3 regions of the Mycoplana ramosa genome follow, and region 3 is predicted to be linked to each of the others. Evidence: predicted binding sites of a transcription regulator. Region 3 holds the regulator's gene; each other region holds the start of a gene.
The links. The regulator LexA, encoded in region 3, represses DNA repair genes until DNA is damaged. The targets are predictions, from matches to a motif close to TGTTCNNNNTGTGTTCNG.
Positions count from the first base shown of each region.

Region 1 (10,122 bases), on a different contig from region 3:
CGAGCATCGGCCGTCGGAACTGTCGGGCGGCGAACAGCAGCGCGTGGCGATCGCCCGCGCCGTTGCCAATGCGCCGCTCGTGTTGCTCGCCGACGAGCCGACCGGCAACCTCGACCCGGAAACGGCTGGCTATGTCTTCGAGGCGCTGGAGGCACTCGTTCGTCAGTCGGGTCTGGCTGCATTGATTGCGACCCACAACCACGAGCTCGCATCCCTCATGGATCGCCGCGTGACGATAGAGGATGGCAAGGTCCGAGAGATGACCTGACGGGATCCGGCGGTCCGGTACCGTCGGCGGCAGCCTCGCCGCCGCTTCGCAACGGCAGTACCCCGCCTTGGAATCGAAGCCGTCCTATTGCGATCCGAAGCCGCAAGCCTTCCGGCCGATCTCGTCGCTCCAGTCCTCGTAAGCGATCTGGGCACCCGCCGTGGTGATCGGCTTTCCGTTCGCGGTCCCCTTGCCGGTCAGCACGTTGAGGTCGCATGCGCGCGTGTTGTCGTTGTCGAGGGTGTCGTAGGACGAGTAGGTGTAGCCGGCGACGATGAAGCGGCCGCCGCGATAGGCGAGCGTCAGGCTCTGGCTCCAGCGATCCCGCCCGATCGAGCTGTTCTGCGACGTCAGCTTGATCGACCCGTTCGCCAGCGCCGCGACTGTGGGCTCCTGGCCGAACATCGTGAGGTTGCCCGAGATCTTGTTGGGGGCTGAGACCTTCAGTGCCAGGCGCGATTCGCCCGGATTGGCGAGGTAGATGAAGACGGCGTTGTCCTCGTCGCTGCCCTCGGCCGGGCGGGCGATCAGCGCCAGGTCGGTATTGCCGTCCCTGTCCCAGTCACCGGTTGCCGCCGCGACGATCCGGTCCGCGGGAAAGTCCTCGGCCGCGGCGACGCATGGCGCCAGCAGAACCATCAAGAGTGGCAGCACACGTTTCATCCGGTCACCCCGCGTCGATCGGCAAGCAGCTTAGGAAATTGTGTCGATGCGGTCCAGCTGCGACCCCAGGAGGCAGAGTCGGATAGATCTGCCAGAGATGGGCTTGACGACGGAACAAAACAAGAACAAAATGGCTCCGTGTTGAGAAAGGGAGACCTACGATGACCGAATTCATGCGTGATGTCGCAGCTTTTGCCTCCATTGCGATGTTTGTCGCGAGCCTGTCGGTGCTCGCCCTCGGCTTGTAGGGCATTCGGTTACGGCGGCGCCCGTTGTCCGATCGAGCCGGATCGGCAACAGGGGATAAATGCCTTCCGCCCGGTGTCCGGCTGGACTTTCCCGGCAGGAATCCGCTTATCCTTCCCGCTTGTTGAATCGAGGTGGCGAGCATGGCGGAAATGGCGGCGACGGAAGCAGGGCGCGGCGAGGTGCAGTTCGTGCATCTGCGCGTGCATTCGGCCTATTCGCTGCTCGAGGGCGCGCTGCCGATCAAGAAGATACTCGGCAAGGCCGTCAGCGACGGCCAGCCGGCGATCGCAATCACAGACACGAACAACCTGTTCGCGGCCCTCGAGTTCTCACAGAAGGCGGTGGCCGATGGCATCCAGCCGCTGATCGGATGCCAGCTCGCAATCGACATGGAAGACGAGGGTGAGGGGGAGCGGCGCAGTCCGGCGCAGTCGCTTGCCAAGCTGCCGTCCCTCGTCATTCTGGTTGCCACGGATGCCGGCTACGCGCGGTTGATGGATCTTGTCAGTCGCGCCTATCTCGAGGGCGAGGGGGGCCATGCGATCCACATTCGGCGGTCTTGGCTCGATGACGGCACGGAGGGGCTGATTGCACTGACCGGGGCATCCACCGGACCGGTCGACATGGCGCTCGCTGCCGGGCAGCCCGCGATGGCCGAGGATCGGCTAAGGGAGCTCAAGCATCGGTTCGGCAACCGGCTTTATCTGGAACTGCAGCGCCACGCCGGCTATGACCGGCGGCACGAGCGACGGATGATCGAACTGGCCTATGCGCACGACGTGCCGCTGGTGGCGACGAATGAACCCTTCTTCCCGTCGCCGGACGACTATGAGGCGCATGACGCGTTGATGGCGGTGGCGCATAACGCCATGGTGTCGGACGACAATCGCTTCCGGCTGTCTCCAGACCACTACCTGAAGGGCCGGGCTGAGATGGCGGAATTGTTCGCCGATCTGCCCGAGGCGTTGGACAATACCGTCGAGATCGCCCGGCGCTGTTCGTTCGTGCTGAAGACCCGTGCACCGATCCTGCCAAGGTTCACCGGCGCCACGGCCGATCCCGAGGAAGCCGAGCGGGCCGAGGCGGCGGAACTGCGTCGTCAGGCGGTGGAGGGGCTGGAGCGGCGCATGGCCGCGCTCGGCCTTTCGACAGGCTTCAGCGAGCAGGACTACCGCGAGCGGCTGGACTTCGAGCTCGGCGTCATCGAACGCATGAAGTTCCCCGGCTACTTCCTCATCGTTGCCGACTTCATCAAATGGGCCAAGGAGCAGAACATTCCCGTCGGTCCAGGACGTGGCTCGGGCGCCGGCTCGCTGGTGGCCTATGCGCTGACGATCACCGACGTCGACCCCTTGCGCTTCTCGCTGCTGTTCGAACGCTTCCTCAATCCGGAACGCGTCTCGATGCCGGACTTCGACATCGACTTCTGCCAGGACCGGCGCGAAGAGGTGATCCGTTACGTCCAGCGCAAGTACGGCCGCGAGCAGGTGGCGCAGATCATCACCTTCGGCTCGTTGCAGGCGCGCGCCGCACTGCGTGACGTGGGCCGCGTGCTCGAAATGCCGTATGGCCAGGTCGACAAGATCTGCAAGCTGGTCCCGAACAATCCGGCCAATCCCACCCCGCTGTCGAAGGCGATCGAGGAGGAGCCGAAGCTGCAGGAAGAGGCGGAGAAGGAGCCGGTTGTCGGACGCCTGCTCGACATCGCCCAGAAGATCGAGGGTCTCTACCGGCACGCCTCGACGCACGCCGCGGGCATCGTGATCGGCGACCGGCCGCTGTCGCAGCTCGTGCCGATGTACCGCGATCCCCGCTCCGACATGCCGGTCACCCAGTTCAACATGAAGTGGGTCGAGCAGGCGGGGCTGGTGAAGTTCGACTTTCTCGGGCTGAAGACGCTGACGGTTCTGAAGACGGCCGTCGACTTTGCCCGCAAGCGCGACATCGAGATCGATCTCGGCAGCCTGCCGCTGGACGACAAGCTCACCTACGAGATGCTCTCGCGCGGCGAAACGGTCGGCGTGTTCCAGGTGGAAAGTGCCGGCATGCGCAAGGCGCTGATCGGCATGCGGCCCGACTGCATCGAGGACATCATCGCGCTGGTCGCGCTCTACCGCCCGGGGCCGATGGAGAACATTCCGGTCTACAACGCCCGCAAGCACGGCGAAGAGGAGATCGAATCGATCCATCCGATGATCGACCATCTCCTGAAGGAGACCCAGGGCGTGATCGTCTACCAGGAGCAGGTGATGCAGATCGCCCAGGTCCTGTCCGGATACTCGCTCGGCGAAGCCGACCTTCTGCGCCGCGCCATGGGCAAGAAGATCAAGGAGGAGATGGACAAGCAGCGCGCCCGTTTCGTCGACGGTGCGATGAAGAACGGCGTGTCCAAGCCGCAGGCGGATCTGATTTTCGACCTGCTCGCCAAGTTCGCCAACTACGGCTTCAACAAGTCGCACGCTGCCGCCTACGCGATCGTGTCCTACCAGACGGCCTATCTGAAGGCGCATTACCCTTGCGAGTTCCTCGCCGCGTCGATGACCTACGACATGGCCAACACCGACAAGCTGAACGATTTCCGCCAGGACGCCGCTCGGCTTGGCATCAAGGTCGTTCCGCCGTCGATCCAGACGTCCTACGCCCATTTCGAGACCGGCGAGAACTGCATCTACTATGCACTGGCGGCGATCAAGGGCGTGGGCGAATCGGCCGTGCAGCACATCGTTGAGGCGCGCGGCGATCGCCCGTTCGAAAGCCTGGAGGATTTTTGCCTGCGGATCGACCCGAAGCAGGTCAATCGCCGGGTTTTCGAGAGCCTGATCTGCGCCGGCGCCTTCGACTGCTTCGGCCACGACCGCGGGGCCTTGATCGCCGGCCTCGACCGCATCATCGGTTACGCCCAGCGGGCGCAGGAGAACAAGGCCAGCGGCCAGAGCGACATGTTCGGCACGGGTGCGGCAACCGGGCCGGAGACGATTGCCTTTCCGTCATATTCGCCATGGCTGGCGTCGGAGAAGCTGCACCGCGAATTCCAGGTGCTCGGGTTCTATCTCTCCGCCCACCCGCTCGACACGTATAATGCGATGCTTGCCAAGATGCGGGTGCAGAATTTCGCCGACTTCGCCGTCGCCGTGAAGCAGGGCGCTACGGCGGGCCGGCTGGCGGGCACCGTGACATCGAAGCAGGAACGCAAGACCCGCACCGGCAACAAGATGGGGATCGTCGCGTTCTCGGACGCGTCCGGCCAGTTCGAGGCGGTGCTGTTTTCCGAAATGCTGCACCAGTATCGCGACTTGCTCGAGCCGGGCAAGTCGCTGGTGATGACGGTGCAGGCGGAGGAGCGCCCCGAGGGAATCGGCCTGCGGATCCAGACGCTGCGCTCGCTGGAGGAGGAGGCGCTGCAGCAGCAGAAGGCGCTGCGGGTCTATGTCCGCGATTCTGGGCCGTTGCGCTCGATCGCCGCCCACCTCAACGCCAAGGGCGACGGCCTGGTGTCCTTCATCGTCATCAAGGACGACGGCCAGCGGGAGATCGAGGTGGAACTGAGCGAGCGCTATCGCATCTCGCCGGAGATCGCCGCCGCCCTGCGCTCCGCGCCCGGTGTCATCGATGTGGAGATGGTCTGACGGCGGCGTCGGCGACGCTGGGCGGCCCAAATGCACAAACGTGCCGGTTTGCACGCTGCACAGAATCATGGAATTGAGCGCGGATAGTATTGCTTCCCGTGTGTTGCGGTCAGCCGAATTATCCTATTCACAGAGCGGTGCGCCGCGTGCCCAGCTAGAAGCTTCAGCGCACAAAACTTGAGGTGCCAGGTACATGCAGATCGAGGAAAAGGGTTCTGGGAATGTCATTAATGTTGCTGGTCCGCGCTCTCGCGCCGTGACGATCACTGTCACCGGAAACAACAATCGCATCAGTGTTGGAAATTTTTCAACCGGTGGGCTCTCGATTACCGTCGATGGCGATGGTTGTGAGATCCACTTGGGCAATCTGCGGTTTGCGAAGAAATTGAGTGTTCTCGCCAAGGCCGGCGCCAAGGTGTCCATCGGAGACAAGACCTCAGTGATGAATGCGTCGATCTTTGCGATCGGTTCTCAAGTGTCTATCGGACAGGATTGCATGCTTTCGTTCCCGGTGAACATCCGGACGCATGATGGTCACGGAATTTACGACATTCACACAGGGAACATGGTCAATCAGGCGGGTCCGGTCGAGATCGGTGATCATGTCTGGATCGGCATGCAATCAATTGTTTGCCGAGGAACCAGGATCGGGAACGGCTCCATAATCGGGGCAAGGTCCTATGTCCAGAACATGACCGTTCCCGCGTGCAGCATTGCGGCAGGATCCCCCGCGCGTATCCTGAAACATGACGTGACATGGGATCGTTCCATGGCCGGAAACCTTTTCGACGAGACCGCCATGATATCCGGCGACATTCTCTCGTTGCTCACCGATCAGCACGACAAGGTGTCATGACAGACGCGGCGGTGCTGGTTTCGTACGATGGTGAGCTTCCGCCTGTATCCGCCGTTCCGTTCACGGTGTCCGATTGGCATTTGAGTGTGAGAACCTGAAGTGCACAAAAAAATGCGTCGTGCAGACCTTTTAAACAGCGCCTTGCCAAGCTATTGAAATTGCAAGTGCGGACGTGGCGAAACTGGTAGACGCAAGGGACTTAAAATCCCTCGGAGTGATCCGTACGGGTTCGACCCCCGTCGTCCGCACCAAGATCAGACGTTAGAGAACGGCTGCGATCGCCCGCCGCTTCAAGGGGCGATCGAAAACTTCTGGTCGGAGAGGGCAACGGCGCCGCTGAGGGCGTCGCGAAAGCGGTAGCGCAGAACATAGTCGCCCGCGGGAGGGCCCTCGACGTTCAGCGTCAGCTTGGCGAAGACCTCCTGGTTGCGCACGAACCCGCGGAAGGTGAACGAGCCGAAGGCCTTCTGCTCGGCAAGCGTGTCGCCCTTGTTGTTCAGGAGCTCGAGGTCAACCGTGAACTGCGCCTCCATCCGCCCGTCCTCGATCGGCCGCCAACTGAGACCGACGGGCTCGACATAGGAGATCAGCGGCTCTCCCGGCTTGTAGGTGGAGGTTGGCCGCGGCGTATACATGCCGTAACCCTCGGGCGGCTCGGCCACGAACGCGGCCTTGCCGATCGTGAAGGGAAGCGTTGCGGCAAAGATGCCGAACGCGTCGCGCATCGTGCCGTGGGCCCCGACCGGATCGCCGGAGGTTGCCAGTTGCTCCGCCCTCGTCGCCGCCTCGACCAGAGGACCGGCCTGCGACACCGACCCCCACAAGCCGGCCGCGACGGCAAGCGACATCAACACACAAGGCTTGGCTGGCATGCGGCTCCCCCGGATCGTTGTCCGCGAAGGATGCGCAGGTGCCGGCAGGCAGTCAAGGAGGTGCTTTCAGCTCTTCCAGAACAGCGGCGTCAGGATGACGAGCACGGTCAACACCTCGAGGCGGCCGAGCAGCATCATCAGCGACAGGACGTAGAGGGAGGCGTCGTCAAAGGTGGAGAAATTGCCGGCTGGACCGACGACGGGGCCGATTCCCGGGCCGACGTTCGAGAGCGCGGTGACGACCGAGGAGAGCGCAGTTAGGACATCATGGCCAAGGGCGCTGAGCGCCACGCTGCCGATGACCCAGAGCAGCAGGTAGGTGCAGAAGAACAGGAACACGGTCCGCTGAGTGTCCTGTTCCACGGTAATTTTGCCGTAGCGCACGGCATGAATGCCGTTCGGATAGATCAGCTTGTAGAGGCCCGAGCGGATCGAGTTGAAGATGATGACAAAGCGATAGGCCTTTATGCCGCCGGCGGTCGAACCCGCGCATCCGCCCATGAAGGTGGCGAAGAGGCAAAGCGCGGCCACGAACGGACCCCATTGTGTATAGTCCTGGCTCGCCATGCCGGTTGTCGACAGGATCGACGCCATGGTGAAAAAGGAATGGGTAATGGCGTCGTGAAAATCCACGCCGTTGGCGATCCGGTGGTAAATGGCAATGGCGATCGCAAAGGCGGCGAGATAGCCGAGGAAGACGACGATCTGCGGATCGCGCAGCGTGTCGAGCCTGCCGCGCACCACCAGGACGATCAGGATCGAGAACGGCAGGCTGCACACGGTCATGAAGAACGTACCGGCCCACAAGAGCGCCGAATTGTTGAAGTAACCGAACGAGGCGTCATGCGTCGAAAAACCACCGGTCGCAACGGTCGACATGGCGTGATTGATCGCGTCGAAGCGGCTCATGCCCAGAACGTTGTAGGTGATCGCGCAGACAAGCGTGATGCCGATATAAACCACGATGAAGGCACGGGTGTAGGTCGCTATGCGGGCAAAGGGCTTTTCGTTCGTCTCCGATGATTCCATCTTGAAGAAAGACATGCCGCCGACACGCAGATACGGCATGACGAACAGGCCGAGCGCAACGATTCCGATGCCGCCCAGCCAGTGTAGCATCGAGCGCCACATCAGCAGTCCCGGCGGCGCATGATCAAGCCCGACGATCACGGTGGAACCGGTGGTGGTGATGGCGGAGACCGCCTCGAACAGCGCCTGGGAGAAGTCCAGGTCGATCGATGAGAGCCACAGCGGGATGGCGCCCACCAGCGAAAAGACCACCCACAGCAGGTTGACGAGCAGGAAGCCCATTTTCTTGGTGAAAGGCGGTGGACCGGCCTGGGTCGCCGCCGCGGTGATCAGCGAGAAGCCGCCCACGACGACAGCCGAGATCAGAAAATTCTTCCAGTCGTGATGGCCATAGTAGAGATTGACGGCGACAGGTATCAGCATCGACAGCGACAGATAGAGGCCGCAGGTGGCTGCGATGTTGATGGCGGAGCGGTAGATCGTGGCGTTCAAGGGGCATCTCGTTGTAGTTGGCACGATCCGCTTCTGAAAGGGCGGTGGCCTCCGCGGCTGCGATATGCAATAGCGGGAGCCAGAGGCAAACTCAAGAACGGCAGCAAGGCCATGAAACAGGATGTGGATCGCGCAACTAAAGCCGTGCGCACACTTTTTCCCGAAACGCCGCTTCAGTTGAACGAGCATCTGAGTGCGCGTTACGACGCGCGGATCTTCCTCAAACGAGAGGATCTGACGCCGGTCAGGTCCTACAAGATCCGCGGCGCCTTCAATTTCTTCCGCAAGGTCCTTGCCGGGGGAAAGAAGGCGGCGTCGTTCGTCTGCGCGTCGGCCGGCAACCATGCCCAGGGCTTTGCCTTCGTATGCCGGCATTTCGGCGTACAGGGGGTCGTTTTCATGCCGGTGACCACGCCGCAGCAGAAGATCGACAAGACGCGGATATTTGGTGGCGACTTCGTGCAGATCCGTCTCGTAGGCGACATTTTCGATCAGTGCTATCAGGCCGCGCAGGAGCATGCGCGCGACAGCGGCGCGGTAATGGTGCCGCCCTTCGACCATCCGGACATCATCGAGGGGCAGGCGACCGTCGCCGCCGAGATCCTGGCGCAACTCGGCGATGATCTCCGGCCGGATCTGGTGGTTCTGCCGGTCGGGGGTGGCGGACTGGCGGCGGGCGTCACCGGGTATATGGAGGATCGCGTCGCCCCGGAAGGCTTTCTCTTCTGTGAACCGGAAGGAGCGCCGAGCCTGCGCCGGAGCCTGGAGGCGGGCGGGGTGGTTACGCTCGATCAGGTCGACAATTTCGTGGACGGCGCCGCAGTCGGGCGCATCGGCGATCTGAACTTCGAATCGCTCAGGAAATTCAAGCCGGATCAGGCGATGCTCCTGTCGGAGAACGCGATCTGTGTGACGATCATCGACATGCTCAACGTGGAAGGCGTGGTGCTGGAGCCGGCCGGCGCGCTCTCGATCACCGCGCTGGAAGCACTTGGCCGGGAGAGACTGCAGGGCAAGACGGTCGTCGCCGTCGTTTCCGGCGGCAACTTCGATTTCGAGCGGCTGCCGGACGTCAAGGAACGGGCGATGCGGCATCGCGGCTTGAAGAAGTACTTCATCCTGCGCATGGCTCAGCGCCCAGGCGCCTTGCGGGATTTCCTCAATCTGCTCGGCCCCGAGGACGACATCTCCCGCTTCGAATATCTGAAGAAGTCGGCGCGGAATTTCGGCTCGATCCTGATCGGCATCGAGACGAAGTCGCCCGAAAACTTTGCGCTTCTCAAGCAGGCGTTCGATCGCGCGGGCCTGCGATATCAGGACATTACGGAGAACGAGATTCTGTCGAACCTGATCATCTGACCGGCACATGGTCGTTGACAGCGGGGCACGCTGTGCTACCACTCCGCCATGGCATCGTTTCTATCAAGGCTTTTCGGCCGGTCGGGCAAGACCGACGCTCCCACGGTAACGCCGGAGGAGAAGGAGATCTACAAGGATCTCGTTCTCGTCGCGACGCCGATGGCGGAGGGGTCGCAGTTCCGGCTTGCAGGCCGGATTGAAAAACAGGAAGGCGACGTCCTCCTCGTTCGCACCTTCATTCGCGCCGACCTCTTTACCAGCCGCGACGACACGGTCGCTGCCGCCTTTCGCAAGGCCCGCCAGATCGCCGACCAGAGTGGCACCTCGCTCTTCGCCGACGGGGCGCAGTCGCGATCGGTCTGAGGGCTGGCGCGGTCTCCGGCTGCCGGCGATGACGCTCCCGCAAGCTGGTCCAATTATAGTCTGAAGCAGATCACCATCGGGCGACCGCTGGGCGGTGGTCAGACGCCGACATTCGGGCGATCGATGATCTCGCGCAGCGCGAAGCTCGAATTGATCTTGACCACGTGCGGCAAGGCGGAAAGCCAGTCGCGGTGGATCCGTTCGTAGTCGGCAAGGTCTTTTGCCGCGACCCGCAGGATATAGTCGTATTCGCCTGACATGAGATAGCAGACGAGGACGTTCGGACACAGTTTGACGGCCGTCTCGAACTCGGCGAGCGTCTTGGCGAACTGTCCGGAGAGCGAG
Region 1 covers NZ_JBHEEW010000004.1:204,758-214,879, forward strand. The annotation lists gene JNC62_RS07020 (ABC transporter ATP-binding protein) at 1-268, shown strand, start outside; gene JNC62_RS07025 (hypothetical protein) at 353-931, opposite strand; gene dnaE (DNA polymerase III subunit alpha) at 1,321-4,806, shown strand; gene JNC62_RS07035 (acyltransferase) at 5,000-5,662, shown strand; tRNA gene JNC62_RS07040 (tRNA-Leu) at 5,829-5,913, shown strand; gene JNC62_RS07045 (hypothetical protein) at 5,953-6,534, opposite strand; gene JNC62_RS07050 (TrkH family potassium uptake protein) at 6,601-8,055, opposite strand; gene ilvA (threonine ammonia-lyase) at 8,167-9,414, shown strand; gene JNC62_RS07060 (HlyU family transcriptional regulator) at 9,463-9,777, shown strand; gene JNC62_RS07065 (Lrp/AsnC family transcriptional regulator) at 9,876-10,122, opposite strand, start outside.
Region 1: a site for LexA is predicted at 1,042-1,059, ahead of dnaE (DNA polymerase III subunit alpha). Genes of this name have one in related genera too.

Region 2 (10,122 bases), on a different contig from region 3:
TAGCGGTTGATCAGCGCCGCCTCGGCGAGAAGCTTCAGATGCCGCGAGATCCGCGGCTGCGACTGGCCCAGGATATCGGTCAGATCCGTGACCGTCAGATCGCCGCGGGCGAGAAGCGCCAGGAGGCGCAGCCGCGTCGATTCGCCCGCCGTCTTCAGCACTTCCACGGTGTCGTCCAAGCCGAGCTTCGCCATTTGCGCCCCTCAATCCAATCAAGACATAAAGATATGTTTATGTCACGGATTGCGCAAATGCAAGCCGCAATCTCCACGGCTCGGCGGCGAAGCCGGGAATACCGTGGACAATGCCAAAAGAGCGGTTCGGCCGGACACGAACTGGGCATCCAGCCCTGTGCATCAACAAAATCAACGAGATGCCGACAGAACGAGGTGCTCGCCTGTCGGCCGCGCATTCTTCGGAGGAGGCGGCCTGAACGGGTCGCCACGGCCCTCGGCGCCGGACTATCCGCGCCCCATCTGTCGCAATGAACGATCGAGCCGGCCCGATCGCGCCATGCCCGCAATCACAGGCCGCAATGACAAGCCGCCACGGGGTATCCACCGTGGCGGCTTGATGGAGATGAGCGCAGAGCAAGCGGCCGCTGGGCGGACCCGCATCCCCTGCCCTTTGATCCTCAGCGGGTCAGCCGCTTGTAGGTGACGCGCTTCGGATTGACCGAATCCGGGCCGAGCCGGCGAATCTTGTCCTGCTCGTAGTCCTCGAAGTTGCCCTCGAACCATTCCACGTGGCTGTCGCCCTCAAAGGCGAGGATGTGGGTCGCGAGGCGGTCGAGGAACATGCGGTCGTGGCTGATGATCACCGCGCAACCGGCGAAGTTTTCGAGCGCGTCCTCGAGGGCGGCCAGCGTTTCGGTATCCAGGTCGTTGGTCGGTTCGTCGAGCAGAATGACGTTGCCGCCGGCCTTCAGCATCTTGGCGAGGTGGACGCGGTTGCGCTGGCCGCCCGAAAGCGTGCCGACCTTCTGCTGCTGGTCGCCGCCCTTGAAGTTGAAGGCGCCGCAATAGGCGCGCGAGTTGACCTCGTGCTTGCCGAGCTTGATGACGTCGTTGCCGCCGGAGATTTCCTCCCAGACGGTCTTGTTGCCGTCGAGCGCGTCGCGGCTCTGGTCGACGTAGCCGAGATCGACCGTATCGCCGATGCGGATCTCGCCGCTGTCCGGCTTTTCCTGGCCGGTGATCATGCGGAACAGCGTCGTTTTGCCGGCGCCGTTCGGCCCGATGACGCCGACGATGCCGCCGGGCGGCAGCTTGAAGGTGAGGTTCTCGATCAGCACGCGGTCGCCGTAGGACTTCGTCAGGTTCTCGGCTTCGATGACCACCTGGCCGAGACGCTCGCCGACGGGGATGACGATCTGCGCGTCGCCGGGACGGCGGTCGGCCGCCGCCTTGACCAGTTCGTCATAGGCACGGATACGGGCCTTCGACTTCGCCTGCCGGGCTTTCGGGCTGGAGGCGATCCATTCCTGCTCGCGGGCAAGCGCCTTCTGGCGCGTGGCTTCCTCGCGGCCCTCCTGCTGCATGCGCTTGGCCTTGGCCTGGAGGTAGGCCGAGTAGTTGCCCTCGTAGGGGATGCCGCGGCCGCGGTCGAGCTCGAGAATCCAGCCGGTGACGTTGTCGAGGAAGTAGCGGTCGTGGGTGATCATCAGCACAGCACCCGGATATTCGCGCAGGTGCTTTTCCAGCCAGGCGATCGTCTCGGCGTCGAGGTGGTTGGTCGGCTCGTCGAGCAGCAGCAGGTCCGGCTGAGACAGCAGCAGCTTGCAGAGCGCGACGCGACGCTTTTCACCGCCGGACAGATTGCCGACGTCCGCATCGCCCGGCGGGCAGCGCAGCGCATCCATGGCCATCTCGACCTGGCTTTCGAGGTCCCAGAGGTTCTGGCTGTCGATGATGTCCTGGAGCTTGGCGCCCTCTTCGGCCGTCTCGTCCGAATAGTTCATCATCAGCTCGTTGTAGCGGTCGAGGATCGCCTTCTTGGCGGCGACGCCCTCCATCACGTTTTCCAGAACGTTCTTCGCCGGATCGAGCTGCGGCTCCTGCGGCAGGTAGCCGACGGTTGCACCCTCCGCCACCCAGGCCTCGCCGGTAAACTCCGTGTCGAGGCCGGCCATGATCCGCAGCACCGTCGACTTACCGGCGCCGTTGGGGCCGAGAATGCCGATCTTCGCGTCCGGGTAGAAGGAAAGGTGAATGTTCTCCAGAACCTTCTTGTTGCCGTAAGCCTTGTTGAGCCCTGCCATGTGATAGATGAACTGTCGTGCCATTGCGCGCCTGCTCCGCATTCGAAGAAAATTTGCCCGCTATGTAGGCGAATTCCCCCGCAGCGGCAATGCAGCGGCACCAAGACAGTGGGAATTGTCGCAGCAGCCCGAGCGCTCGGACATTGACAGCCGCTGTGGCAGTGAAGCAGAGGCGATCGGGCGCAGGCAACGCACCGCCCGACGGATGGATCAGTCACCACCCGCCCGAGCCACCAGGCCGCCGGTGCATCTGGATTTGGTGGCCGAAGCGCCCCGAATGAGACCGCCGAGGTCCCCCTCGTCCGCCTTCAGCCCGATGGTCAACCCGGTGACGATCCTCTCGTCGCCGATCGTGCGGCAGCGCAACTGCACGCGCTCACCGGTCCCCGCGCCGAATGCGGCATCAAAGGCGGCAGCGAGTTCGGCGATCGTCACTGCCTTGCCCGCCTTCGCCTCGAAAAAGGCGCCGACCGCAGAGGTGTTGACGGCGTCCAGCATCTCCAGCGATCGTCCGTAGTAATCCTCCGCCGTCGCCGCATGGCAGGTACCGTTCATCACCCACTGATGCCGGTCGAGCCCGGAGGCGACGCCGGGCATGGCTGTAGCAAGCCGCATTGCCGTCGTCTCGGACAGTGCCAGCTTGGGCAGATCCGTCCATTTGCTGGAGCGGTGGCGCTTTTTCAGCTCCGCATCGATGCCGCAGTAGCTCTTCTTGACCCGCCATAGCCCGTGCAGCGACAGACGTGTCGCCTCCTCAGCGCCCTCCGGAGGCCGGACGCATTCTGGAGCCTTCGGCTTCGTCAGGCAGAAACCCGGGTGCCAGGTCAGTGCCAGCACATGAGCGGTCCTGGGCTTTCCACCGCCGGCCTCGGGTTCGCCCGGCAGGGTGACCGCAGCCGCGGGTGCCGCCAACACAAGAAGGAGCAATGTTGCAGTGATTCGCGCGCATGTGGATCCGGGCCTTGCCATGACACCTCCCCCAAAACAGAACAAACCATAAACATTAATTAACATTTGCGGGAGAATTGCAACCTGAAATTTTGATGACGAGAGCTGGCGGCGATTGCGCCCTGCACCCGCACCAAGTGCAATTTGCATTTCGGAGGAAAATCAATTTCATGCTTTCACCGCCAGTCTCCCCATGTCGCCCGGAGCACCATGTTCAGCACAACCCAGCACCTGCAAAGCCCGACGGGGGCGAGGCTCGCCTATCGCCACGAGCCGTCGCGCGGTCCGGGCACAGGCGCGGTCCTGATCAGCCATGGGCTTGCCGAGTATTCGCGCCGCTACCAGGCCTTCGCAGAGCGCCTGGCAGCGGCGGGCTTCCACGTCTATGCCCACGATCATCGCGGACACGGTGAAACAACCGCACAGGACGCGCCGATCGGACGCTTCGCCGATCGAGACGGATTTCATCTTGCGCTGGACGACATGGCCGCGATGCGCGCGCTGGCCATTGAAGACCATCCGGGATCTCCGATCATCCTGTTCGGCCACTCGATGGGGGGACTTCTCGCGCTTCTGTTCGCAGAAACGCATCCCGAATTGATCGACGGACTTGCCGTCTGGAATTCCAACCTGAACCCGGGCGTCGCCGGCCGCGCTGCGCAAGCCATCCTCCTGGCCGAACGGATGTTGAAGGGATCGGATGTGCCGAGCGGGATCTTGCCAGAGCTCACCTTCTCCGCGTGGGCGAAGAAAATTCCGCACCGTCGAACCGACTTCGACTGGCTCTCGCACGATGCGGCGGAAGTCGACCGGTACATCGCCGACCCGCTCTGTGGCTTCGATGCCAGCGTCTCGCTCTGGATCGATGTCTTTGCCATGACGTTTGCCGCCGCGAGCAGGAAGGCGATCGCGCGCCTGCCGGTCGGATTGCCGATCCATCTCGTGGGTGGCGACGAGGACCCGGCGACCGATTTCGGCCGCGCCGTCGCCTGGCTCGGTGACAGGCTGAAAATGGCCGGCCTTGCCGACGTCACCTGCCTCGTTCACCGAGGCTTGCGCCATGAGACGCTGCTGGAGCGGCAGGACCTGCGAGAAATGCCGATTGCGGATTTTTGCAGCTGGTGCCAAAGGATTGCGCTGACTGAACGCCGAACCGGTAGATCCAAATGACCGCACATGCATCGCCATCTTCGTCCGCTCTCCGTCAGGAGGTGGGGCTCGGGCTTGTCCTGATGGTCATCTCCGTGCTTGTCGCGCCGGTTATCGACCTCTTCTCCAAGCTTGCGGTGGCGGAGGTTCCCGCGGCCGTGATCACCCTTTGCCGCTTCATCTTCCAGGCGCTGACACTTCTGCCGGTCGTTCTCTGGCGCGGCACCCTGCTCGACCTGACCTGGAAGAAATCGGCCCTGCATGCGCTTCGCGGCCTGATGGCCGCGACCGTGATGATCACGTTCGTCATGGCTCTTTCCGTGATGGAGATTGCAGACGCACTCGCGATCTTCTTCGTCGAACCGATCATCCTGACGATCCTGGGGGCGATCTTCCTGAAGGAGACGATCGGCTGGCGGCGCTATACCGCCTGTGCCGTGGGCTTCCTCGGCGCCCTGCTGGTGATCCAGCCAAGCATGCAGGAGGTCGGACTGTTTGCGTTGCTGCCGGTCGTTTCCGCGTTCGGGCTGGCGGTGTTCTACCTGATCACGCGGCTGGCCGCGCAGAGCGAGGACCCCTGGTCGATGCAGCTGCATACCGGCCTCTGGGGCGCAGCCTTTGCCGCGATCGCGCTTCTGGTCGGCAGCCGTTTCGGCTGGACGGCGTTCACCCCGGTCATGCCGCACGGCGTTTCCACGCTGTTCATCATCTGCGCCGGCATCGCCGCCACCATTTCCGGCATTTTCGGCGCCTATGCCTATCGCAGCGCCCCGGCATCGGTGCTGGCACCGCTGCAATATCTGGAGATCGTCTCGGCCACCATTCTCGGTTGGTGGGTGTTCGGCGACCTGCCCGATCCGCTGAAATGGGGCGGGATCTCGATCATCATCAGCTCCGGCCTCTATGTGATCTGGCGCGAGCACCAGTTGAGAAAGCGTCCGACCATCCCCGCGATGCCGCCGCTCGTTTGAACCGAACGCAGCGCGATTAAGTCCGGACGCGCATCAACCCATGCCCGGTTGATGCTATCTCGCGATGCGCCTTTTTGTTATCCAGCATACATTGCCGAGGATTGATTGCCGTTGACGACGAACGGTGTCGGCATGGAGGACACGATGGACAAGAAGAACCTGCCGCTTGCCGGAATCCGGGTCATCGAGCTCGCGCGCGTGCTTGCCGGGCCGTGGGCCGGACAGATGCTGGCCGACCTCGGCGCGGACGTGATCAAGGTCGAAAACCCTGACGGCGGCGACGACACCCGCGCCTGGGGCCCTCCCTTCGTCACCGGCAAGGACGGCGAAAACCTGTCTGCCGCCTACTACCACTCCACCAACCGCAACAAGCGCTCGATCACCGTCGACTTCCGGACCAAGGAAGGCCAGGAGATCGTCCACCGGCTGGTGCGCACGGCCGATGTCGTGATCGAGAACTTCAAGGTCGGCGGGCTTGAGAAATACGGGCTCGATTACAACAGCCTCGCGCCAGAAAATCCGAAGCTCGTCTACTGCTCCATCACCGGCTTCGGCCAGGACGGGCCCTATGCCGCCCGCGCCGGCTACGACTACATCGTCCAGGGCATGTCGGGCTTCATGTCGGTCACCGGCGCCCCGGACGGCGAGCCGATGAAGGCGGGCGTGGCGATCGCCGACATCTTCACCGGCATCTACGCGGTCACGGCCATCCAGGCGGCCCTCATCCATGTGATGAAGACGGGCAAGGGCCAGCAGATCGACATGGCGCTGCTCGACGTGCAGTCGGCCGTCATGGCGAACCAGAACATGAACTACCTCGTTTCCGGCACCGCCCCCACCCGCCTTGGCAATGCGCATCCGAACATCACCCCATACGAGGTGATCGAAACCGCCGACGGCCACATGATTCTTGCGGTCGGCAACGACGGCCAGTTCCAGCGCTTCTGCGCCTTGCTCGGCATGGCCGATCTCGCCTCCGACGAGCGTTTCGCCACCAACAAATCCCGCGTGAAGCATCGCGCGGAACTGCGGCCCCTGATCCTGGAGCGCAGCCGCAACTGGAGGAAGACCGATCTTCTGGCCGCCTGCGAAGAAAACGGCGTCCCTGCCGGGCCGATCAACTCGATCGCGGAGACCTTCGACGACCCGCAGATCAGGGCGCGCGGCATGCGGCTCGACCTGCCGGATCGCGACGGCAACCGCATCCCGAGCGTGCGCACGCCGATCGTCTTTTCCGAAACACCGCTGGCCTATGAGCGGCCGAGCCCGCGGCTCGGCGAACACACCGACGAGATCCTGGCCGAACTCCAGGCGCTGGAAGCCGGGAGGAAGACCGCATGACAAACACCGAGAAGAATGCACAGGGAAACACCATGAGAACCGGTGGACAATTGATCGTCGATGCCCTCGTCGCCAACGGCGTCCGACGCATCTCCTGCGTGCCCGGCGAGAGCTACCTTGCGGTGCTCGATGCCCTGCATGACACCGACATCGACGTGGTCGTCTGCCGCCAGGAAGGCGGCGCGGCGATGATGGCCGACTGCTGGGGCCGCCTGACCGGCGAGCCCGGCATCTGCATGGTCACCCGCGGTCCCGGTGCCACCAACGCGTCCGCCGGCCTGCATATCGCCAGGCAGGATTCGATCCCGATGATCCTGTTCATCGGCCAGGTCCAGCGCGAGGCGCGCGAGCGGGAGGCCTTCCAGGAGATCGAGTACCGCCGCGCCTTTACCGAAGTCGCCAAGTGGGTGGCCGAGATCGACGATCCGAAGCGCATTCCCGAGTTCGTCACCCGCGCCTTCGCGGTCGCGACCTCGGGACGGCCGGGACCTGTTGTGCTCGCGCTGCCGGAGGACATTCTGACGGAGACGGTCGAGGCGCCGGCTGCACAGCCCTATACGCCGGTCGAGGCCCATCCGGGGCCGAAGCAGATTGCCCAGTTGAGGGCGCTGCTGGAAAAGGCCGAGCGGCCGATCGTCATCCTCGGCGGCACACGCTGGAACGAGGATAGCGTTGCCGGCATTACGGCCTTTGCCGAACGCTGGGCGCTGCCGGTTTCCTGCTCGTTCCGCCGGCAGATGCTGTTCGATCACCTGCACCCGAACTATGCCGGCGATTCCGGCATCGGCATCAACCCGGCGCTCGGCAAGGAGATCCGTGAGGCGGACCTCGTCGTCCTGCTCGGCGGCCGCTATTCGGAGATGCCGTCATCGGGCTACACGCTGCTCGACAGCCCCTACCCGAAGCAAACGCTCGTGCATGTCCATCCCGATGCCTCCGAACTCGGCCGTGTCTATCGGCCGGAGCTTGCGATCTGCGCCGGTGCATCGGACTTCGTCGCCAGCCTCGCCGATCTCGCGCCTGCCTCCCCGCCGCGCTGGGCGGAGCGAACCAAGGCCATGCATGCAGCCTACCTCGCCTGGTCGACGCCGCCTGAGACCGGGCCTGGCGACGTGCAGATGGGACCGATCATGACCTGGCTCGAGGAAAACGTGCCGGAGGATGCGATCTTCACCAACGGCGCCGGCAATTATGCGACCTGGGTGCACCGGTTCCACCGCTTCCGGCGCTTCGCCACGCAAGCAGCGCCGACCTCGGGCTCGATGGGCTACGGCCTGCCGGCGGCGGTGGCGGCCAAGCAACTGTTCCCGCAGCGGGAGGTGATCTGCTTTGCCGGTGACGGCTGCTTCCTGATGCACGGGCAGGAGTTTGCGACGGCGGTGCGCTACAACCTGCCGATCATCACCGTCGTCGTCAACAATGGCATCTACGGCACGATCCGCATGCACCAGGAGCGGGAATATCCGGGCCGCGTCAGCGCCACCGACCTGACCAATCCGGATTTCGCGGCATACGCCAAGTCCTTTGGCGGCCATGGTGAAACAGTCAGCCGGACAGAAGAGTTCGCGGCTGCCTTCCTGCGGGCACGCGCGAGCGGCAAGCCGTCGATCATCGAGGTCAAGCTCGATCCGGAAGCAATCACCCCGGCGCGCACGCTCTCGCAGATCAGGGACGGCCGGTAAGGTTGCCTACAGACGACAACGCCGCACGGCCCCTGCCGGGACGCGCGGCGTTCAGTTGCTGTCCCTCTTGTAAAGCCTCCACGCTGCCGTCACCCCGGACTTGATCTGATCTAGTCCGGCATGACGGGCCGGATCACTATTCGCGGAGCAGGGTGAAGTGGGCATTGGCCAGTCTGGCGCCGCCGGACCGTCTCGTGGGCGGCGCTATCCGCTCGCGTCGTGCCGACCTCAGCCGCGGATGTGCTGCGTCTGGGCGTAGATGTTGGTCGAACGGGCGCCGGAGCGGCAGTAGCCGAGCATCGGCCGCGGCAATTCGTCGAGGGCGTCGACCATGCCGCGCACGGCTTCGGCCGTCACGCCCATCGGTCCCACCGGCACATGGGCCATATCGATGCCCAGTTCCTTGGCCCGCGCCGCGATGGTCGCGAATTCCGGCTGGTCGGGCGCCTCATGGTCCGGCCGATGGCAGACGATCGACTTGAAGCCCAACGCCTTGATCTCGTCCAGATCCTCGACGGTGATCTGGCCGGAAACCGAGTATTCGTCGTTGATCGCGCGGATATCCATGATGCGTGCCCTTCGTGAAAACGGATGCCTTCGATTTAGGCGCGCCCGAACCGGGCGTCAATCGGGCGAGTGTCATCGTGAGCGACACTATCGCAACTCGAACGACAGGCCGTAGTCGACCGTCTCGCCGGGCTTGAAGTCCGCCATCTCACCGGACGCGATGAGTTCGCTCCGCCCCGCCAGCCGCTGCGATACCGGCTCCAGCCCCATCACATGACACCCCGGAGACTGGTTCCGCCACACCTGCAGGTAAGGCAGCGTGTCGACGCGGAAGCGCAGGTGCAGGCTGCGACCGCCGAGCGAGGCGATCGGGCCGATCGCGATGTCGGCCCAGCCATTCTCCGCCGTCTCGGCGGCAGAGACGCAGAAGATCCGCATGTCGCCGTCGCCGAACCGCCACGGCAGGCTTCCGCCTTCCAGCATCGCGCCGGTCAGGCGCGTGGTCTCGTCGAACAGGCGGGTATTGAGATTGACGTGGTACATCGCCACCGGCGGCCAAGGGCGGGCGCCGGTGTTGGTTACGATATCCTCGAGAGTAATCTGTCCGCTCTGGCGGTCTGCCCGCCAGCGCCGCTGCAACTCGGCCGTCTCGCCGTTGGCAAGCGTGACCGGCACGCGCGCCGAGCAGACCACCTCGCTCTCATCTTCCTCAAACAGGATGTCCTTGGCCGGATGGGAGGACAGCGATCCGTGCAGCGGGTAGCGCCTGCCGTCCGTAGCCCCCTCGACTGGCTCCGGGTGACGGATATGGTCGGGACCGCAGGTAAACATGAAACCGGGCGCCGCCCGGTCGATGCGCGGATCGCCGTCCGAAGGAATCGCCGCGCCGGGCGCCAGGTTGATGCCGCGAAAGATGGCCTCGCGAAGGTCGAGCGCGGATTGGGGATCGAGCGCGATATCGAAGCTGTGCACTCCGTTTTCTGCGGTCAGGGCGAGGGTCATGGCGGCTCCCGGATTCGGTTTGCGCGCATGCTAGCGCACGCCCGGCGGAAGCGGAATCGAATTTGACGGCGCGCTCCGATCAGGCCGCCAGCGTTATGAAAAAATCGCATAGGATGCGGAAAAGATTGCATAGGCAAACACTTGATTGCCCCTGCCTTTGATGGAAGGCTCGCTGCAATGATGTGCTCTTGGGAGGGGGTTTAGCGGGTGGTTCAGGCAGACACGATTCTGTATAACGGCGTCATCTGGCGTGGCCTCGATG
Region 2 covers NZ_JBHEEW010000008.1:151,619-161,740, reverse strand. The annotation lists gene JNC62_RS12420 (ArsR/SmtB family transcription factor) at 1-194, opposite strand, end outside; gene ettA (energy-dependent translational throttle protein EttA) at 635-2,284, opposite strand; gene JNC62_RS12410 (ribonuclease T2 family protein) at 2,471-3,097, opposite strand; gene JNC62_RS12405 (alpha/beta fold hydrolase) at 3,419-4,378, shown strand; gene JNC62_RS12400 (DMT family transporter) at 4,375-5,328, shown strand; gene caiB (succinate--glutarate CoA-transferase) at 5,461-6,669, shown strand; gene JNC62_RS12390 (thiamine pyrophosphate-binding protein) at 6,702-8,351, shown strand; gene JNC62_RS12385 (protein tyrosine phosphatase family protein) at 8,580-8,918, opposite strand; gene JNC62_RS12380 (DUF4432 family protein) at 9,006-9,860, opposite strand; gene JNC62_RS12375 (amidohydrolase) at 10,068-10,122, shown strand, end outside.
Region 2: a site for LexA is predicted at 3,246-3,263, ahead of JNC62_RS12410 (ribonuclease T2 family protein). Genes of this name have one in related genera too.

Region 3 (10,122 bases):
GAAGAAGAAAGGTATTGCCTGCTGGGCAAGCCAGCAGTGACGAGCGTGGCTGCGCGGGACGCTTTTTCATGCGCCAGTGCGGCAAAGATATCAGCCTAACCGCGACAGCCACCGGATGGGTCAGATTACCGGTGGCGGCGGCAAGGCCGGGGACGCTGACTTTCGGCGTCCGCCGTCCTCGATAGAGTATTGCGTACGAGGCACGTTATGGCGATGAACGAGAATGTGATTGGCTCCCCGCCCGGATCTGGTGGCAAGCGCGGCAACAGGAACGGTCTTCACCCTCTCCACGAGGCAGCGCTTCGGATCGCCGATATCGGTCTGGCGCGCTCACGCAACAAGACCAAGGACCTGGTCGGCATGCTGCTGGCCCACGGCGCCCGCGCCTGGCGCACAGGACAGCCACAGGCCGGGATCCACTTGCATGTAGGCCGTTCGGGCCGCTGCCACCCTGTCCGGATGCGCCTGCGGTGAATTTGCCTGCGGCGGGTGTCGCTGAATGAGGCGCCTCAGCCACCGGGGGCGATCCGGCTCAGCCAGCCTTTGCCGCAGCAGTTCTTGTACTTTGCGCCCGATCCGCATGGGCAGGGGTCGTTGCCGCGACGCTGCAGCCGGCCGATCAGCGGCAGCAAGACCGCGGTCGGCAGAATCGATGCCACGAAAGCCGTCAGTTTCGCGGATACACCCGGCACCACCAGCCGGCGGCCGGCCTTGAAGCCACGCCAGGCGCTTTCGGCCACATCGACGGCATCCGCTCTCGGCAGAACCTTGAACAACATTGCCCGGCCGGCCCCGGACCGGTCGAGAAATTCCGTCTCCACCGGTCCCGGCGCCACACAGGTCACCGTAACGCCGGCGTGGCGCAACTCTTCGTGCAGGGCGTCGGAGAACGAGCGCACGAAGCTCTTGCTGGCATAATAGAGCGCCATGTTGGGCCCGGGGGTAAAACCGGCAATGGAACCGAGGTTGAGCACCCCTCCACGCCGGCGCGCGAGCATGCCCGGCAGGAAACGAAGCGTCAGCTCGCTCAGCGCCCGCACATTGACATCGATGATCCCCAGTTGCTCGCCGATCGGCAGGGTTGTCGCGGCGCCGCGCAGGCCATAGCCGGCGCTATTGACGAGAACGTCGCAATACAGACGATTCTCTTGGAGGAACGCCTCGAGACGCAGCGACGCCCCGGCCGAAAACAGATCGAGGTCCAGCGTGAAGGCTTCGCCGCCGGCCTCCTGCACTTCGGTTGCGGCTGCCAGCAAGCTGTCGTGCGAGCGCGCGACGAGCACGACGGGGCCGCCCTGCCGCGCGGCGACGGTCGCGATCGCCTTGCCGATGCCACGGGAGCCCCCGACAACGACGACCGCCGGCCGCAACTCGGAACCGAGGCTCATCCGGCCGTCCTCGCTGGCTGCACCGGCCTCGCCCCGTCCTGGGCAAGGCCGTTCACTTCCATGGCGACCTCACCGTTCAATATCTCCTCGAAGCGCTCCAGCGCCCGCGCGACATTCGCCCCGTCCATGACCCGGTGGTCGTAGAGGATGCGGACATTGACCGTGCCGTCTTCGGCAATCGGGCCATAGTTGAGCAGGGTGGTCAGCGGCGTCAGCGGGTTGAACGATTCCGCGCCGAGGCCGGAATAGACGGAGAACTGGAACGTGCCGAAATGGCGGCCGCGCTGCCGGGCAATGTTCAGTCCCAGCCACATCAGCAGCCATCTGACCGGTCCCGGCAACCGCGCGAGCCTCAGCGCGCGCCGGAACTCCTTGATCTCGTGGACCGGGCGCGAGCGCGCGGCACTGATCATCGCCTGGAGGTCGGATATGCTGCGGCGCTCGGGTGCCCTGATGGTCCCCAAAAGGACGATTCGCTCCCCCTCATGCTCGCGCTCATGCGCGACGGAGGCGACACTGACGGGGTACTCGTAGAAATGCGGGTTCGGGAGCTTGACATAGGCACGGCGCAGTTCCGGCGTTTCCTGCGAAAGCAGCCCGTACCCTTTCAGGAACAGCACGGTCCATGACGGTCGCTGCGGCTGCGCCGCCCTTGCGCTAACAAGCGCGCCCAGGTTCATTTGCCGCTGCACCGTAACGCGCGGAATGCCGATCGAAAACCGCATGAGGTCGCCGACGAGGCGTCGCGGTGCCGAAATCTTCAAAGCGCGGCCGCGCATCATGCACCTCTAATAAATGTAGGGGATCAGTCTCTTGGTCCGATCCATGTAGTCGCGATAGCTGCCCCCGAAACTGTCCAGCATCATGCGCTCCTCCTTGTCGACCCTGAGGAAAAAGAGCAGCGCAAATCCGACAAAGCCGGCCAGTGCGACGACCCAGTTCGACAGCAGGAAAGCCTGGCCGAGCGCCATCAGCAAGAACGAGGTGTACATGGGGTGGCGAACCAGCGCGTATGGCCCGCCGCTGACCAGTTGATGCTTGTCGCGAATCTCCAGGCTGATCGACCAGTTCTTGCCGAGTTCCTTGTGTGTCCGGCGAAAGAGCCACATCGCAGAAAAGAACGAAACCGCCCCGATGGCGATGGCCCACATGCGGGCGGGGTAATCCGCCGCCTCGGGAAAGCCGGTGGCGACGTAGATACCGGGCACGACCGCGAGCCCCAGCGTGGCCGCCACCAGACCGACCATGTCAACGAACGAACGCCGATTCGTGACGATCCGGACGCGCTTGGCGCGGCGTTCGAAGGGGTAGCGGATCACGTACCAGGCAATAACGCCGAGCACCCATAGTATTTGACCGACTGCGGCAGCGGATAGATTCATTTAGATTCAGAGCCTGCTCGATTTTGCTCATACTGCACAGCGGATTTTGTCTCTGACAAGCCGGAAAGTGCATGGTCCAAAACGAATACCTGCAGACGCGGCGATGGAGGCGGAAACGAAACGATCCCCGCATCGGCTTGATTGCACGTTCCAACGCCAAACGCGGCAGCGCTCTTCAGCCGACATTCATCTCGCGAAGCTGCGTGATGTACTGCTGCGGCCTGAGCCAGATGGGCGGCGTCTTGAAGCCCATGAACTTTGCGATCTCCCCGGTCCAGGCGTTGCAGTTGTTGACGGTCGCCTGCCAGAACTTGGACTTGGCCTGCAGTTGCCGAATGAACGCAACGGTCTTCTGGTATTCGGCCTCGGTCAGCATGACGCGCCAGCTTGCGGAACGATATTCCTCTTCGAGGTCGCCATCGCTCGCTCCGGTCTCGGCCGGGACCGGTATAAAATGGCCAAGCACATAGGGCGCCGCATCCGTAGAGGCCGGCGCGAGGCCAGCGACCTCGGGATTGATCATCCTGCCGGATTTGTCGGTGCGCCCGAAGACCACGTAGGTATGGCCATAGCTGAGCGCGTAGCGTGAGCGGAACTCGATAAAATAAAGCTTCTGGCTGCGCTGCGTCACCCCATCTGCAGCACCGGTATAGCCGCGATAGTCAGACACGTAGCGCGGCTGGGGGGGCTTGTCCTCGGACTGGCAGGACGCAAGTCCAAGCGCAAGGGCGACTATAAGCGATGCATGGCTCTTTCCCAGCGTCATAGAACACGCTCCATTTACCGGTGCCGCGGTCAGGGTAGCCCAATTTTGGCTGGAAAGCACCCTCGCCTGCTATCGGCAACAGCCGCTGGATTCACTGCTGGAGAGAGCGCGCAGAAAGGGGAAGTGCCACCAGGCACTTCCCCTTTTTAAGCTGGTTGTCACTTATATACGGGTGCCGGCTGCTCGACTGGTGGCGGGGCTTTGCCCTTGCCTTTGCCGACTGTGCCGCAGGCACTCAGACTGACTACGGAAAGTACTGCTACTGTCACGATCAGAAGTCTGCTCATCAACATGTCCTTTCCTTGGAACGGAATAGGTTTTCGAAGGCAACGCTACTACTAATAACCGCAAAAGCAACAAAGGCATAGTGCGGAAGCGACACAAAGTTAATCACTGCAAAGAGCTGGCAAGATCAGATTTATCAACGAATTGTTTCAAGCCGTGATCGTCGATTATCCTGCGCGCGCTTGCAGGGTACGATGCCGCTTCCAGCGACGGCTCTTGGCGAAAGGACCGTCGCTTCCGGTTGTTCAGTAGACCGTGTCCTCAATGAACAAGGGCCTCGTATGTGCATGCTTGACGGCGGCCATTCGAAATAACCGCCGCGCAAAACTGGCGGAAGGTTTGATTTTTATAGCCGCAAAGGCAGGAAACACATGGACCTTTGGCCAAATCCTCCCGGATGTATTGTCAAATGACCTTCACGCGCGTTCCCACGGGTGCGCGGCTGTAGAGATCGATGATGTCCTCGTTCGTCAAGCGCACGCATCCATTTGAGACCGCATGCCCGATCGACCACGGTTCATTCGTCCCATGCAGCCGGTACATGGTGTCCTGATTGCCCTGGTAGAGATAGAGCGCGGCCGCCCCAAGCGGGTTATGCGGACCGCCCTCCACGCCGCCCGCATACTGCGCCAGCCGCGGTTTACGCCGAATCATGTCGTCCGTCGGCCTCCACGAGGGCCATTCCGCCTTGCGGCCGACGGTCGCCTCTCCCCTGAATGTCAGCCCCTCCTCGCCCACGGCGACCCCATAACGTATCGCCTGCCCACCGCCCTCGACGAGGTAGAGATAACGTTCCGAGGTGTTGACGACGATCGTTCCGGGCGGCTCGTTGCCCTCATACGCGACCTGACGACGGCGGTATTGGGAGGCAACGCGATAGGTCGACATGGAGGGGTATCCCGTCGATCCGAAGGTCGAACTGCATCCAGAGGCCAGCAGGCCCAGCCCCAGGAACACCAATCCCCGACGCGTCATGAAGTTCCTGTCCATTTGCACCTGCTAGCGATCAGACGAACCCCTGCTTTTTTATGGATACCATTGCGGCGCGCTTCGGCCAAGTCTCTCCCTTTGATTGAAGCCAGGGAGAAAAAGAGTGCCGGCCAACCATGCCGGTTCTGCTTCCGATGAATCCCCTTGCGTCGAAGGGCGGCCTCTGCTCGACTGGCCATGGCAGTCAAACAGGGATGGGACGCGATGGCGTTTGCCTTAGATGGAAAAGTCGCGATCGTGACGGGTGCTGGCTCGGGAATCGGTGCCGCCATATCGCGGCGCCTGGCCGCCGGCGGCGCCGAGGTTGTCCTCGCCGACGTCGACCATGACGCCGCGCAGGGCGTTGCCGCCGAGATCCGTCGGGCGCATGGAGACAAGGCCCATGCGGTCGCGGTGGACGTCACCGACGCCGAAGCGGTCGGGATGCTGGTCGAAACCACGGTGGAAAGATGCGGCGGCTTGCATCTGGCGGTGAACAATGCCGGTATTCACGGACCGCGGCTTCCCAGTGGGGATTATCCCATCGACGATTGGCAGAAGGTGATGGACGTCAATCTGAACGGGGTCTTCTACGGCATGAAGCATCAGATTTCCGCCATGATGGCGTCGGGCGGTGGCGCGATCGTCAACGTTTCCTCCGTGCTCGGTTGCGTCGGTCTGCCCTTTACTGTGGCCTATACGGCGGCAAAGCACGGTGTCACGGGACTGACCAAGGTCGCGGCGATCGAATATGCCAAGTTCGGGATCCGCATCAACGCCGTCGGTCCCGGCTGGATCGATACCCCGCTCCTGGCGGAGCATCCGCAACTGGCGAGCAGCCGTCGGATGGAGTCGCTGCAGCCGATGGGGCGACGGGGACGACCGGAAGAAGTCGCAGCACTCGTCTGTTTCCTGCTCTCGGACGAGGCGAGCTTCATCACGGGCAGCTACCATCTCGTGGATGGTGCCTATAGCGCGCACTAGCGTGTCACCCGATCTGACCGATCCCCGACCGCCTTGAAGGCGCTACCGGCATGATCGTATCTGTCCGATCGCAACATTCGCCCGAACGCGCATGCGCCACGACCGGTTGTACCTGGACGAAAAACCGGATTACACTTGACGGCTGGTTGGGGTGGACAAGATATCGACAGGCAAGAAAATCAACGAGACAGGAAGGAATGGAGATGACCAAGATTTCCCTAATACTCGTTCTGGCCGGGCTCGCAGCGGTCGGCTGCACGCCAACCGAGAGGGGGGCCGGCATCGGCGCAGCCACCGGTGCAGTGATCGGCGGCGCCATCACCAATGACGTTCGGGGCGCAGCCGTCGGGGCCGCGATCGGCGGCGTTTCCGGCGCCGTCATCGGCAACGTGGCCGGACAGCCCGGTCGGTGTTACTACCGCGATCGCTACGGGCGTCGCTACATCGCCGCCTGCCCCTAATCGGCGCGCAAACCGTGTCGCAGTTGAACCGGGAAGAAGGCCCCTCGTCCCCGATAGGGCCTTTTTCCCGACCATGGAAGCTGCCGCCGGCCTCGCGGCCGACAGTCTCACACGAGCCGCTGTACCTTTGATTGAAATTTGCCCCTTGCGGAACACATGTGGAACAGATAGTGTCCGTTCTGGATTTGTTTCACGATTCTGGGTGACGAGCCATGCTGACCCGCAAACAACAGGAACTGCTGCTGTTCATCCACGAGCGGATGAAGGAGACCGGCATTCCGCCGTCATTCGATGAGATGAAGGATGCCCTCGACCTCGCCTCGAAATCGGGCATTCACCGGCTGATTACCGCGCTCGAGGAGCGCGGCTTCATCCGTCGGTTGCCCAATCGGGCACGCGCACTCGAGGTGATCAAGCTGCCCGAAGCCTATTCGCCCAGCCTGAAGGCGCGGCGCGGTTTTTCGCCATCGGTGATCGAAGGAAGCCTTGGCAAGCCAATGCCAGCGCCCTCCCCGGCCAGGCCGGCCGCCGCCGTGGCGGATGGGTCGGTTTCGGTTCCGGTCATGGGGCGCATCGCCGCCGGCGTGCCGATCTCGGCAATCCAGAACAACACCCATGACATCTCCGTTCCAATGGAGATGCTCGGTGCTGGTGAGCACTATGCGCTGGAAGTCAAGGGCGACTCGATGATCGAGGCCGGGATCCTGGATGGAGATACCGTCATCATCCGCAACACGAACTCCGCCAACCCGGGAGAGATCGTCGTGGCCCTCGTCGACGACGAGGAGGCGACACTGAAGCGCTTCCGCCGCAAGGGCGCCTCCATTGCTTTGGAAGCCGCCAATCCCGCCTACGAGACCCGCATCTTCGGCCCCGACCGAGTGAAAATTCAGGGCAAGCTCGTCGGCCTCATTCGCCGTTATCACTGACTGCATTTTCTGAATCGAAGAAGGTGTTCGTCCGCCAGTCGTACAGGCGGTGTCGGCTCCAGGGGCGGTGATGCGTCGTGACGGCGTTGCGAACGCTGTAGCGTAATCGGCCGGTCCAATCGGCAGGCCGATCGGCAGGCCGCGGTGTTATCTCGAGGGCCCCGGTGCGACGCAGGCTGCGTGCCGAAACGAGTTTCGCGCCGGAACGGCAGGTTTCCATCCGAATGTAGCGTGATATGACCACGAGATCGGCACGGTCGCAGGCGGCCCCGAGAAGGGCCGGATCCTCGAGCACGAGGACACGCCAACCGGACGGCGCGGTGCCGGCACACCACTCCTTGCGGCGGCAAACGAACCGCTTGTCGTTGGCGGCTACGGCGAACGCAGAATCCATGTCGTCCCGTGCCCGCGCGATCGCAACAGGATCAGGCGCCACCTCCCTATCCATGCCTCGGCGCTGCCGTCCTTGCGGACGGACTTTCGGCACTGCCAGGCCAACCAGGCCCTCCGAGCGATGGGTGCCCGCGCCACTTCCAGTCGCCGTCCGCCATTGCGCGGCATCGCCATCGGTGAGGAACATTGGCGATCGATGGGTACCAAGGCGAAGGGCACGACGCCATTGATCGTAGATGAAATCGGGCGGCCGCGACCGGTTCGTGGCGGCTTCTCCGGGCATGACGAGCGCCACGAGCCGGCCGTCCTTCGACACGAGAACCTCGGGCGGCACATCCGAGGGGCGGACGGCGACGACAGCCACGCCGAAGACGAGTGGTAAGAGACCGATGGTTGCGAAACGGGTGCGAAACAGGCAGACCAGCCCGCCTCCAGCCGCGACAAGCGTGAAAGCCAGCGGCGGCAATCGGCCGGTGACCACCTCTCCGCCCCAGCCGGCAACCCAATTGGCCATCGCGATGATCCAGTCGACGCCCCGTCCCATGATCGCGAGCGGGATGCCGTCCAGTCCGAACGGCATGAGCAGCATGGCGATGACGGCCATCGGCATGACGAGGAACGATATGATCGGCATCGCAAGAAGGTTTCCGGCGAGGCCATAGGCCGGGATTCGATGGAAGTGCCCGATGGAATAGACGAGCGTCGCGACCCCGCCGATCAGAGACGACAGCAGAATTCCACCGACAAGCGCGGATGCAACCGACAGGACCCGTGACCGGTCACCGATCCACCGCGGGCGTCGCGCGGACCAGTCGCGCCAGGCACCATAGCCCGCGACGAGGCCCAGGGTTGCCGCGTAGGACATCTGGAAGCCGGGACCGGTGACCGCCGACGGGGTCACTGCCAGAATGATCAAGGCCGAGAGCGCAACGTTGCGCAGGCTGATGGCGGTGCGGTCGAATAAGACAGCGAACAGCATGACGACGATCATGAGCCACGAGCGGATTGCCGAAACCGCGCCGCCGGAAATCATGATGTAGAGCGTGACCGTGATCAATCCGCCGACGGCTGCGATCTTCTTCACCGGGAACTGCTCGGCTGCCCCCGGGACCAGTGCCAGCAGCAGACGGGCGCCGACCAGAAAGGTGCCCGCCGCAAGGGCCATGTTGAGCCCTGAAATCGCCAGAACGTGAGCGAGGCCCGATTGCCGCAAAGCCTCCACCGTTTCCGGGCTGATGCCGCGCTGTTCTGCCGTGATCAGGGCGGCGGAAATGGCGCCGGCATCGCCGCCGATGCGGCCGCGGATGTGTTGCGTGACGGCACTCCTCCATTCGGCTACCATTCGGATTGCTGCCGCGGATACGGTCTCGCCTCGCGCCGACGGGTTCAGCTCCGTCGCCGTCGGTTTGCCGTAAAAGTAGCCGATGGCGCCTGTCCCGGCGAAATAGGCGTCGAATGCAAAGTCGTTGAGACCCGGCAGCGCCGGTCCGGACGGTGGGTTCAGCCGCGCACGTCCGACGATCCCGCTGCCGATCGGCACCGGCACGTGGGGGCTGCGCGCCAGCAGACTGATATGGCCAGGTGGCCGCCGCAGGGTCGGGCCGTCGGTCGACAGCAGCGCCACCCGGTAGCGCATGCGACCGCGATCGTCGGCCTCGCTCGACAGCACCTGTCCCTTGATCGTCGTCGTCACCGGTTGGTCGAGCATGACGGTCGAAACCCGCCAACTCTCAAACGCAGACAGCGTCATGCCGAGAAGCAGCAGGAATGCGGCGTGCGCGACAACGGACAGCAAGGGTTGGCGATAGCGCAGGGCCACCGCGGTGAACCCGCAGCCGATCAGACCGATCAGCAGCGGCGCCAGCGGCGGATCACGGGCGAGCGCGTACCAGCACCATGCCCCTGCGCCGATAAAGACGGGAACGAACAGGAAGACGCTGCCGTGGTCTCGCTCGCACTGCCACGCTGCCGCCCATCCCGACGCCAGGGGGGCGCCGAACCAGCGCCTTAAACCGCCCGGACGCGCCGCGAAAACGACCGTTCGACCGCCCGTGATTGCGGTTGGCTGGCTTGCCGTCTGCAGGCTCTGCAGGCTCCGGGCCGCGTGGGCGGCCGGGATTGCGACTTTGGTAGCGTTTCCCTCCCCCATGGCGCCTGCCCCAGCCATATCCAGCGGCATCATGCAACTTCAGATTTTGTTTTGCAATCGCAAATTCCGCACCAATGCACTCGCTTTCCGAGAAAGGATGCACCCTCCATAATTCTCGAATCTCGCCCATAAGTTGCTTGCAACTGGCGAGGAAGAGTAGATATTGCGATGCCGGAATGTTTGTTTTTGCATTGCACAAATGCGGCCTTCGTCTTGCCGGGCACGACGATGCGATTTTGGGCTAGCAAAGCGGCACGGCCACGACAGGCACTGCCTGTGCCACACCAGCAGATGGAGATCCTCATGACGGGAAAGAGCGCGGAAGTCACTGTCAGTGACAAGAAAGTGGAGTTGCCATTGCGATCCGGATCGATCGGTCCGTCGGTGATCGACATCGGCACGCTCTACAAGCAGAC
Region 3 covers NZ_JBHEEW010000006.1:121,554-131,675, reverse strand. The annotation lists gene JNC62_RS09505 (serine hydrolase) at 1-40, shown strand, start outside; gene JNC62_RS09500 (hypothetical protein) at 208-474, shown strand; gene JNC62_RS09495 (SDR family NAD(P)-dependent oxidoreductase) at 510-1,388, opposite strand; gene JNC62_RS09490 (hypothetical protein) at 1,385-2,167, opposite strand; gene JNC62_RS09485 (protein-S-isoprenylcysteine O-methyltransferase) at 2,177-2,770, opposite strand; gene JNC62_RS09480 (hypothetical protein) at 2,946-3,536, opposite strand; gene JNC62_RS09475 (ABC transporter) at 3,695-3,823, opposite strand; gene JNC62_RS09470 (L,D-transpeptidase) at 4,227-4,811, opposite strand; gene JNC62_RS09465 (SDR family NAD(P)-dependent oxidoreductase) at 5,016-5,774, shown strand; gene JNC62_RS09460 (YMGG-like glycine zipper-containing protein) at 5,978-6,235, shown strand; gene lexA (transcriptional repressor LexA) at 6,448-7,164, shown strand; gene JNC62_RS09450 (ComEC/Rec2 family competence protein) at 7,145-9,739, opposite strand; gene gltA (citrate synthase) at 10,010-10,122, shown strand, end outside.